One region of the Enterocloster bolteae genome, then DNA from elsewhere that is predicted to be linked to it. Evidence: riboswitches for the same ligand, from Rfam matches in the RefSeq annotation. Region 1 holds a riboswitch; the other holds the start of a gene.

Region 1 (5,068 bases):
ACATGGATGCAGGATAAGACAAAAGCAGTATTTGTGGTTGCTACTGCCAATAATATCAGTAATCTTCCTTCGGAAATGCTGAGAAAGGGCAGGTTTGATGAAATTTTCTTTGTGGATTTACCAACAGAAAAAGAGCGTAAGGATATTTTTCAACTGCATTTAAAAAAGAGGCTTACGAATTCAGAAATATCAGGAAATGTAGATATTAATGATGGATTGCTAACAGAGTTATCTGGCAGGACAGAGGGATTTGCCGGAGCAGAGATAGAGCAAATTGTTGTAGCTGCACTTTTCGAAGCATTTTCTGAGGATAGGGCCCTAGAAATAAAAGACTTATTTAAAGTTATTTCTAATATGGTTCCCTTATCGGTCACACAATCAGAGCAGATTATGCAGATTCGAAATTGGGCCAATGTGCGGGCCGTAGCTGCGACAGCAAGAGAAGACAGACATGAGTATGAACGAAAAGAGAAGGAAAACATTCAGGACCCTAAGATTACAGAACAGGAGGACGAGGTCAAGAAGAATAGAGGAGGACGTTCTGTGGATTTTTAAAACGGGAGGGAGGTTTTTATGTCTATTTCATTAATGGGAGTGATGTTGGGGTTGCCCCTTGCGCTGGCAATGCGTGGAATTATGGGAAAGGAGAAATTTGAACAATGGATTGAATCAAAGGACTACTTGCTGTATACAACGTTTGACTCCATGGAGGAGATGCGGAGAGATATTGAAGCGTCTGGATATGATGTGACGGAATGGTATGGCTCTTTAAAAACTCATTTAACACAAAATAAGTCGTCCTATTTTGTGTGGAAAGATATTGATGGAAAAATTGTAGCAAGAATGTCAGTATATGATGATAAAGCAGCGATTAAAGAATTTATTGAGGCAGTAGAAGGAAGAGCAAAGAAAAAAATATTCTATGAGGACGGTAAGGATTCCGTAAATATCAGTGCAGAGGAGATACAGCAAGCCGCTGAGTCTGTGACAGATTTATACTATGAAGAATATCCTACCATCTATGTGGATGTGCAATTGCTGTGTGACATTATTGAACGATATCAGATAGAAATATTAACCTATTCCGAGGATGAAATTAAATGTCGGTACGAAAACTATGATATGATTTTTAGCAGGCAAAAGGGGGAAGAGCCTTTTAATTTGGAAATCAATTCTTCCAGCAAGAATATGAGACATCTGCATGATTGTATTGATTGTTTAAATGAAGATTATTATGCAGCACTTCAGGAAAAAACGTATATAGGAATTAGAAAAAAAATTATGGAAGAGGGGTTTGAAATTGAAGAAGAACAGGTGATGGAGGATAATTCAATCGTAATGATGATTTCGGTTGGGTAGATAAGGGGATGGTGGGTGGCATTTGTTGATATAGTTTGATTTGTTGAATGTAAATATTGGGGCAAAGCACGTGAAAACGTGTGACGCAAAACTAGAGGGCCTGTAAGATGGCAGCCAGTTGCATTTATATGGAGCTGCCAGGTGATATGGTAGCTTTTATTATTCCAGGAAGAAAGGTTGGGAACAAATGATGAGGATGGGCTTGGCAGTTTTATTAGCGTTTGGTTTAGCAGCATCAGTAACAGCTTGCGGGGATGTGAATACAGGAGAAGATAAAAAAGAGGCAGCGACCATTGGGACTACAGTAGAAAGCGAGAACGTAACAGGAGTGTCAGATACCACTGAAATCCAAAACGCCGAAGAAGAATATAAGAGTGGCTGTATTGAAAGCTTTGATTATAATGAATATTTTAGGTATCCTGATAACCATGTCGGAGAGCGTTTATGTGTCACGATGCAAATTGTCCAATTACTCAATGGTGGCTTTAGAGGAATGGATATGAATGGCAAAATATATATAACTTTGTATGAAGAAGGGAATCCGAATTTACAATTAGATGATATTATTACTGTCTGGGGAGAGTACAAGGGGGTTATTGGGTATGAGACAACAGACGAAAACTATATGGGATTTTTTACGATAAACGCTAAGTATACAGGATTCGTTGATGAGATGATTGCTAATTCGTTTCAGGAAGTATTATCGGAAGAATATGATGTTTCTGAAAATTTTTCTGAGACGGTAGCAGATAACCCATATAGGGACTCCATTCTCTTATGGAAATCATATGATAGCGAATTATCAGATTCAGATGTTGTTGGCTTTTCTAAGGAAGAGCTGCGGATTGCCAGAAATGAGATATATGCAGCCCATGGAAGAATTTTTACATCTCAGGACTTGATTGATTACTTTAACAGTAAGCCATGGTATCAGGGAATAGTACCATCGGACCAGTTTAGTGAGTCAGTTCTTACAAAAATCCAGAAAGCTAATATTGAAAAGATAAAAGCTTTTGAGGAACAGGCAGATTCGGCATTCGATGCTTCAATTGAAATTCCCAAAAAAGATGGAATCTATACATATCGTAATATGGATCCTGACGAGATGTCTGTAGGCGTGGAGTATATGAAGATGACTGTTGAAGGAAGCAGGGTAAGCATGATAATGTATGATACAGAATCCGCCAGCGGTAATATTACAGAATATAGCGGTTTTTATAATGTCAACGATGAGGCGTATGTTTCGGAAGAGGAAGGCGGCATTGTCATTGGATTTGATGAATATGGACAATATGCTACTGTCATATTCCCTTGGGACTATGAGCCTAAATTTTCACTTGTAAGCGTAAGCCCATTAAATTGATACAGAAAAATCTAAATGATTAATTATGAAAAGTAAGTGGAGGGAATGATTATGTTTAAGAAAAGTTTTGTTATGATGCTATTTGCAGCAATTATAGCAGTAGGAAGTGCAGTACCGGTCTTTGCCGAAGAAGAATATTATGGCAATGTTAAAGCGGACAGTTTCTATGAGGAGGAAAGTGATAATGCTATTATATTTGAATATCCATCATATATAGGATATGAAGCAGGGAAGAATCTTTCAGATTACTTTTCATATTGTACTTACGCTTCACCCGATGCGCATCAAACAAAGAATTTTGACTTAGCCGAATACCGTTGGTTTTATGGTACAGTCAACCTAGTAGCTGATTATGGGGATAGTGGGTATCAAATATGGGTATCAGGATATGACCCGTCATATACGGATACTGTAGGATGGCCGATAGAAAGCAATGTGGCTGCTGCTAAGGATGCTGAAATAAAAGAAGGAGATACGGTTATTGTGTTTGGAAAAGTGTTTTCTTATGACAGTGGTTTTAACAAAGAGCTATATGTTGGTGGAGCTGATATATTAATTACAACTCGGTCATTTACAGACATTCTAACCGAATACTATAATTATTTAGAAAATATGCAGTAACTTGTGGTTGCCAGGAGAGTGACAAAATCAGTTTGTTGCTCTTTTGGCTTTTTAACTGGTTAAAAAAATATGAAATAGAGTAGGGTCTTTTACTTTTTTATGTTATGACTGCATAAATTGAAATATGGTATTACCCACAATTTCAAATATATATTATCCCCTTGAACCAATAACCAATCACATTTCAAGGAGGTAATGTATATGTCAGCAGAAGTTGAAACTATGTTTTACACCAGAGAGAAACCCTGGCATGGACTTGGGACCAGAGTGGAGGATGCGCCTGGTTCGAGGGAGGCTTTGGAACTGGCCGGGCTGGACTGGCAGGTCATCCAGAGACCCATTGCGACCACAGACGGACAGGCCATATCTGGCTTCAAGGCCAATATCCGGAACACAGACAGCCGGGTTCTGGGAGTGGTCACCGACCGTTATAAAGTAGTACAGAATGAAGACGCCTTCGCCTTTACAGACCAACTGTTAGGCGAGGGCGTTACTTATGAGACGGCAGGCTCGCTGCAGAACGGACGGCGCACATGGCTGCTTGCCAAACTGCCCCAGCGGTATATCATAAGTGGGGATGAGATTACGCCATACATGGTCTTTATGAATACCCATGACGGGACGGGAGCAATACGGGTAGCCATGACGCCGGTACGTGTGGTCTGCATGAACACGCTGAACTTGGCCCTGTCTACGGCAAAACGCTCCTGGTCCACCAACCATACAGGTGATATTGCGGGCAAGATGGAGGACGCCCGTTACACGCTTCTGTATGCGGACCGGTACATGTCGGAGCTGGGAAAGGCAATAGATCATATGAAGCGTCTCAGACTTTCAGAACGCCAGGTCATGGAGTATATTGACGCCCTTTTCCCACTATATGATAATCCGACTCCGCAGCAGCAAAAGAACTTGAACCGAATGAAGGAAGATATGAAAACGCGGTATTTTGATGCGCCGGATTTAAAGCATGTGGGAAAAAACGGTTATCGTTTTATCAATGCGGTATCGGATTTTGCCACACACGCGAGGCCCCTGAGGGAAAGCGCAAACCACAAGGAGAACCTCTTTGCAAAAACCGTAGAGGGAAATGCATTGATAGACAGGGCATTTGCCATGCTGCAGGCTGCATGACAGGCAGTATGATGAAAACAATGACAATTGAATATAAAAATACGTAACCCGGGAATGTAAGGCGGCAGCCTGCGGCGTTCCCGGTTTTATGTGGAGGAAACATATGGATCGGAAATCAAACGATGAGATAGTAGAAGGCATGATGAGACGCCCCATCCCTAAAAAGAAGGTGGGGATTGTCCATCTTCAAATGGTAAGGGAGGGCCGGGCTCTTTATGGTATGACGCGCTTTACGGACCCGGGAATGGCGGCGGAGATGGTATGGCCCCTCTTTGAGATGGCTGATCGGGAGATGGCGCTTGTCCTGTCCCTTAACACGAAGCTGGAGCCCCAGGCTCTGGAGATTGCCGCAGTGGGGGGACTGAACGCCTGCAGCATTGACTGCCGGGATATCTTCAAGCATGCAGTTCTGAATAACGCGGCGTTTATCATATGCTTCCATAACCACCCGTCCGGTGACCCCAAACCCAGCATGGAGGACCGCAAGCTCACCAAACGGTTGGAAGAGTGTGGGAAGATACTTGGGATACCGCTGATTGACCATATCATAGTAGGGGAAGGCCCGTGCTGCTACAGCTTTAAAGAGCAGGG
Region 2 (5,068 bases), 1.2 Mb from region 1:
TGCATCATCCACTTTTTTACGAATGGTTTCAATTTGTTTTGCTATTCGTTCGCCATCTTTACGATTTCTTGCCAGTTCTTGCTTTGTTTTTTCAAAGCAACCGACCTCATCCAGCTTATGCATAAATGTATCTACAATGTTCTTAACTTTTGCAGTCTTTGCGTACTTCTGAACATACTGTCGAATTGCCGCTTCGATAGACACTACGCCGGTATGAATAAGCGCTTCAGCTTCTGCATCACTCTTTTCAGCTGCTTGCGCAAGTTGCTTATTTATAGTTCCACGAATGCTAGCTGGAAGTGATGCGTATGTTTCAAAATGCAGAGAAGCATTTCTGTTCAATTTCCGGACTTTCATCTCGGTTTCATCAATCGTGTCTTCATCCATTTCAATGCCACTCTGTTGTAACCGGATATTCAATGCCGGCAACGCAGCCGCAGGGAACAGGTTCGGATTAGAAATACCATGATTTCTAAGATATGCACGGATACGCTCAAGTGTCTGTTCCGTATCACCATCTTCTCTTCGACGGTCATCCATTTTATTAACCACAAAGATAAATCTATCTTTGCTTTGCTTACCACCAACCTTCATGCTGTCAGCGACTCTCTGCAAAAGAGCATTATCATCATCCGAGCCAAATGTACCTTCCATGATGTAAAGCACCAACGATTTGGACGATTTATTAAGAAATTCGCTTTGCACTTTTTTGTGTTCTGGGTCTCTAGAGTTATTTGGACCTGGAGTGTCAATCAAAACCAAAGATACATCCTCGGCTGAAACAAACGGAATGTCACCTGCAGCCTTGATAACAGAAACGGTTTCATCGCCATTCAGTCTGTCCATCGTTTCATAGGTGAGGTTTTCATGCGTTTCTACAAGCATATTATCCTTATTATAAACTTCAGCCTGCCAGAAACTTGTACCTTCGGTGTCTTTAATGCGGGTAATAATCGCAGTGCAAGCTTCCTGCTTTGATGGCATCAGCTTTGTACCGAGCATCGAATTTATAAGTGTGGATTTGCCAGCACTCATAGTAGCAACAACACACACCTCAAAATCTTTGCTTCTTGCGTGCTTAAAAGCACTCAATATTTCCACATCTCGCAGTTCATCAAACGGGCCTTCTTGAATTGCTTTGAAAACATCGTCGATAAGTGCTTCTTTATCTGATGTTTCTTTTGCCGGAATTCTATCCAATTTTGCAGTTAATTCCCCACGCTCATAGGCTTGGGTAAATACTTCCGTCAAATCTTCAAAGTCAAGCAAAGTTCCATGGAATGTAATATCAAAATCCTTATCGTTGTATTCGTCAACAAGAATCCGAGGTAAATCTTCAATCCATTCCTGCAATCTTGTTCCCGGAACAATTCTTTCGCCAATTTTGCTGTTTTGAGCAAGCTTCTTGCCATCAACTGTTATTTCAGTTTCAAGGTTGTATGGGTTATACTTGATGAATACTTTTTTCATACAGTACCTCCATATATTATTTTTTCCAAACCATACAGTCCGGATTTCTTACATAGTTTAATCTCAGTAGTATCACTATCATTTTCATTTGAATTATCATAGTAAACAGAAAGGTCAAATTGTTGCTTGCTAAACTTCTTGGATAATAAATCGTACTCATCTTGCTCATCTTCCGTAAACGGTTGATGAGTAAGTTTTAGCTTCAATAAATAGCCGAAATATGCGGATATTGGACATATAACCGGAGCTGTGAAGCCAAGTTTTGTAAGGTCATTTCGTAACGCCTTCATGCTCTCAGAGATATTGTCAGATTCGCTACGGTAGTCATCTAGTTTGTTTAGGATAAAAACAACTTTATTCTGATCAACATTTTCAGAAACCCATTTTAAGTGTCTTATCTCTGCATCTGTTCCTAAATTTGTTGGACTGATGACATACAAAAGTCTGTCATAGCTTTGTTTCTTAATAACTTGTCGTGCAATTTTGCTGTGGTTCTTATACAATGCTGCATTTACTCCAGGCGTATCTATAATGCACCATGAATTGTTTATAGCTTCTGTTCCTGTAAAATATGCTGCAATCGCTATTGAACCTTGCCACGAAAAATCATTTAATTTCTCTTGCGTTGCACACAAACTCAATTCCGGAGTAGCCAAAGAAATACAGTTATCCTCAAATGCTTTATTCGATATGTAACACACATTTCCAGTGCATACTTCTTGAGATGTCCTAGCAACAGATTTGCCAACCAATGCGTTAATTAGCGTGGATTTACCAGCACTCATATTTGCTGTCACAACAAGTTTCTTAACCGATTTTTTAGAAAACAATAAATTCTCATGATATTGCTTTATTAGGTTATCTGCAAATGGAAATAGTTCTGCACCGTTTTGGTTGTCTAACAATACATTTAAGAAATCATCTATGGATGTTTTTGCTCCATTCCCCAAGCATTCTTTTATCAATGATGACGCTTTTGCAATCAATCCATCATCCAGCAAAATCAACGCCAAATCAGCTAACAGCCAAAATCGAGTTTTTCTTTTCCATGGAAGCGAAACATTTCCAGATACTGCATGAATAACTTCTTTTTTATCAACCAAACCGTCATGTATGAAGTTCTCTTTACCTTCACACAGAAAATCCGAGTATTGTTGCAGTCTTTGCTCTAGGTACATTTTGAATTCAGTTAAACTTATAGATGTACCAAGCACCACTATTTGCTCTCCGTCTTTTTCCCCGGAGTTAGTATTTCCATCCATGACATTATTTTTTAACGAATCAGCGATGTACCTACTTACTAGCGATAGTGCTGTGTAATATTGTACTCTTTTCTTACTTTTTGCATTGCTTAATGGATGTCCACTAAAATCAATGGCTTCAGAAAAATAGAGTGTGGTTTCTATCATTGTCGGCGGCCCCTCTTTATCTTCTTTGTACAAAATCAATCTTGTTTAAAGCAGTGTAATATTATCACCTTGGCTCTTTAGCCACATATCAATTCCTTTTCCAAATACCTCTGCACTCAATATATAACTGCCATTATCATCCGACAAAATTTGTGCAGTTGGCAATCTATCAAGCACAGCATCCACATCTATGCCTGAATATTGAAATTTGACTTTTTGAAGCTTTCCGCCGTACATAAACTGAATTCGCTTACGAAATTCGCCTTCTTCAAAGCGGCTACTATACGGAATATGAAACTTCTCATCTAACAGCTTCATGCCTTTTATTCGATCTATGCGGTAGATAGTAGGGAAGGAATCGTTAAGGACATCAAAATCTTTCTTAACATTCTCATCATCAATAAACGCCGTCAAATAAAAGTAATACTCGGAGAACATGATTGCCACCGGAAGAAGCTTTCGCTTTACTACTGCTTTGTCTTTTGTTCTCAGATAATCTACCTCAATACATTGACAATGCCGAATTGCTTGCCCTATGTCCCACATAGTATCTAAAAATTCTGTCTTGTGCCGTGGCTCTACATAATGAAACTCCTCATTGCTTATCAAATCAGTTACCAGCTTTTGATTTGTTTCAGGTACACAGCAAGAAATCAATTTATCAAGTAGTTGAACCATTTCTTTTTTCGTAAATGCTCGGCTATCTAAAAGTATCTTGGACAACGCAAGAACTTCGCTATTCGTAAATTTCATCTTATAAATTTGTTCTAAACGATAGCCTTTTTCTCCTCGGTCATAAACCACTGAGTTGATACATCCGACCTTTTCGCCGTCTTCTTCTAGGTAATTACGAATATCATCAATATCTCGTTGAATGCTACGCTCGTTCACACCATAATTAACACTCTCTGCGCTTTTGTCGATAACATGACCGTTAAGAAGTTTTGTGTATATGCCAAGAACTCTTTCGATTTTATCTCTCTTGAAATTTTCCATAGACACCTCCGTCCTATAAAACATTATACATTTTCAGTATGACAGATAGTGTCTATCTCATTCATTTTTCCATCTTGTTTCTCCAATTTTTATACTCTCCAGTTGTCACTCGACCATCAGTTGGTTTCATCGCATCTTTTGGTATTGCCCAATCCCGACCAAATTTTACGGCTCCGGGTATTTTTCCGTTTGAACAAAGAGTTTGAATCCATCTTGGTGTCATCCCCCACTGTTCAGCTATATTTTTTATTGTGGTATACCCCTCAATCACACTCTCACCTCCAAAAAGAAAAAGAGCACTGCCACAATAGGCAATGCTATCAACGTGCAACTGGCTACCATTTCACAGGCCTTTTAGCTTTGCGTCATAGACTTTCAACTACTTTGCTACCTGAATATATCATATTCCTCTAAACGCATTTTGTCAATTCGTTTTTCGTCATTTTACCCTAATTTACAACAAAAGATAACAAGACTTGTGCAATATGCTTTGTTCTATCGCACAAGTCTTGCTTTCAGCCATTTTAGATTGTATAAATCAATTCTGTCAATACAATTTCCTCTGCCCGGTTGCGAATGTTATTCATCCTCTGAACCCAGACAAGCTGCTCACTGGTTTTTAACTCATCCCTCATGCCCTCAGCTTCCTTCATCTGCCGAATGATGGTTTCCAGTCTGCTTTCTGCCTGCTCATTCAGGTCTGGCTTGGAAAGCCGCCCCCAGCGGCCAATAGGGCGGTGTTCCTCCGGCACCTCCAATGCTGGGATATAGTAATCGCCCATCAACTCATAATCCAAACCGTTGCTGTCATCGTGAATCCTGCTTTTCAACTTGTTCATATCAACACCATTTAACCTTTCCTCTGCTCACGCAGATATGCTTCAAAGATACTTCTCCGTATCAGAACCTTTTTCCCAATCTTATAGACAGCACCGCACTCATGGGACAAGCGAGTGACCGGCTTCAAACCCAGCCCATAGTAATCGCAAGCCATATTATAAGTAACAAATTCGTGCGTCATAAACTCCATATCCTCATCGTCTATCTGGTCTGAGAACACCCACGCATTACCGCTCATCTACATCACCGCCCTTGTAGTCCTTTGTTGCAGGCTCATGGAACCGTTCCAGATACTCATCAAAGATTTCCTTGTTGATAAGAACCGTACTGTCAAAACGGTAGATTGCCCCGGC

The links. Region 1 has a riboswitch for cyclic di-GMP ahead of CGC65_RS11340 (YARHG domain-containing protein). Riboswitches for the same ligand answer to the same signal wherever they lie in the genome.
Region 2: linked by a shared signal. The riboswitch ahead of CGC65_RS17160 (helix-turn-helix domain-containing protein) and the one ahead of CGC65_RS11340 (YARHG domain-containing protein) in region 1 are both predicted to bind cyclic di-GMP.

What each region holds. Positions count from the first base shown of each region.
Region 1 is NZ_CP022464.2:2,414,625-2,419,692, forward strand. Features, by position in the region: gene CGC65_RS11330 (AAA family ATPase) at 1-555, shown strand, start outside; gene CGC65_RS11335 (hypothetical protein) at 574-1,359, shown strand; cyclic di-GMP riboswitch class I at 1,410-1,485, shown strand; gene CGC65_RS11340 (YARHG domain-containing protein) at 1,556-2,722, shown strand; gene CGC65_RS11345 (hypothetical protein) at 2,774-3,343, shown strand; gene CGC65_RS11350 (DUF932 domain-containing protein) at 3,545-4,477, shown strand; gene CGC65_RS11355 (JAB domain-containing protein) at 4,581-5,068, shown strand, end outside.
Region 2 is NZ_CP022464.2:3,651,407-3,656,474, forward strand. Features, by position in the region: gene CGC65_RS17145 (dynamin family protein) at 1-1,470, opposite strand, end outside; gene CGC65_RS17150 (dynamin family protein) at 1,467-2,879, opposite strand; gene CGC65_RS17155 (helix-turn-helix transcriptional regulator) at 2,925-3,875, opposite strand; gene CGC65_RS17160 (helix-turn-helix domain-containing protein) at 3,937-4,146, opposite strand; cyclic di-GMP riboswitch class I at 4,199-4,274, opposite strand; gene CGC65_RS17165 (TnpV protein) at 4,400-4,714, opposite strand; gene CGC65_RS17170 (DUF6462 family protein) at 4,726-4,953, opposite strand; gene CGC65_RS31355 (DUF6462 family protein) at 4,943-5,068, opposite strand, start outside.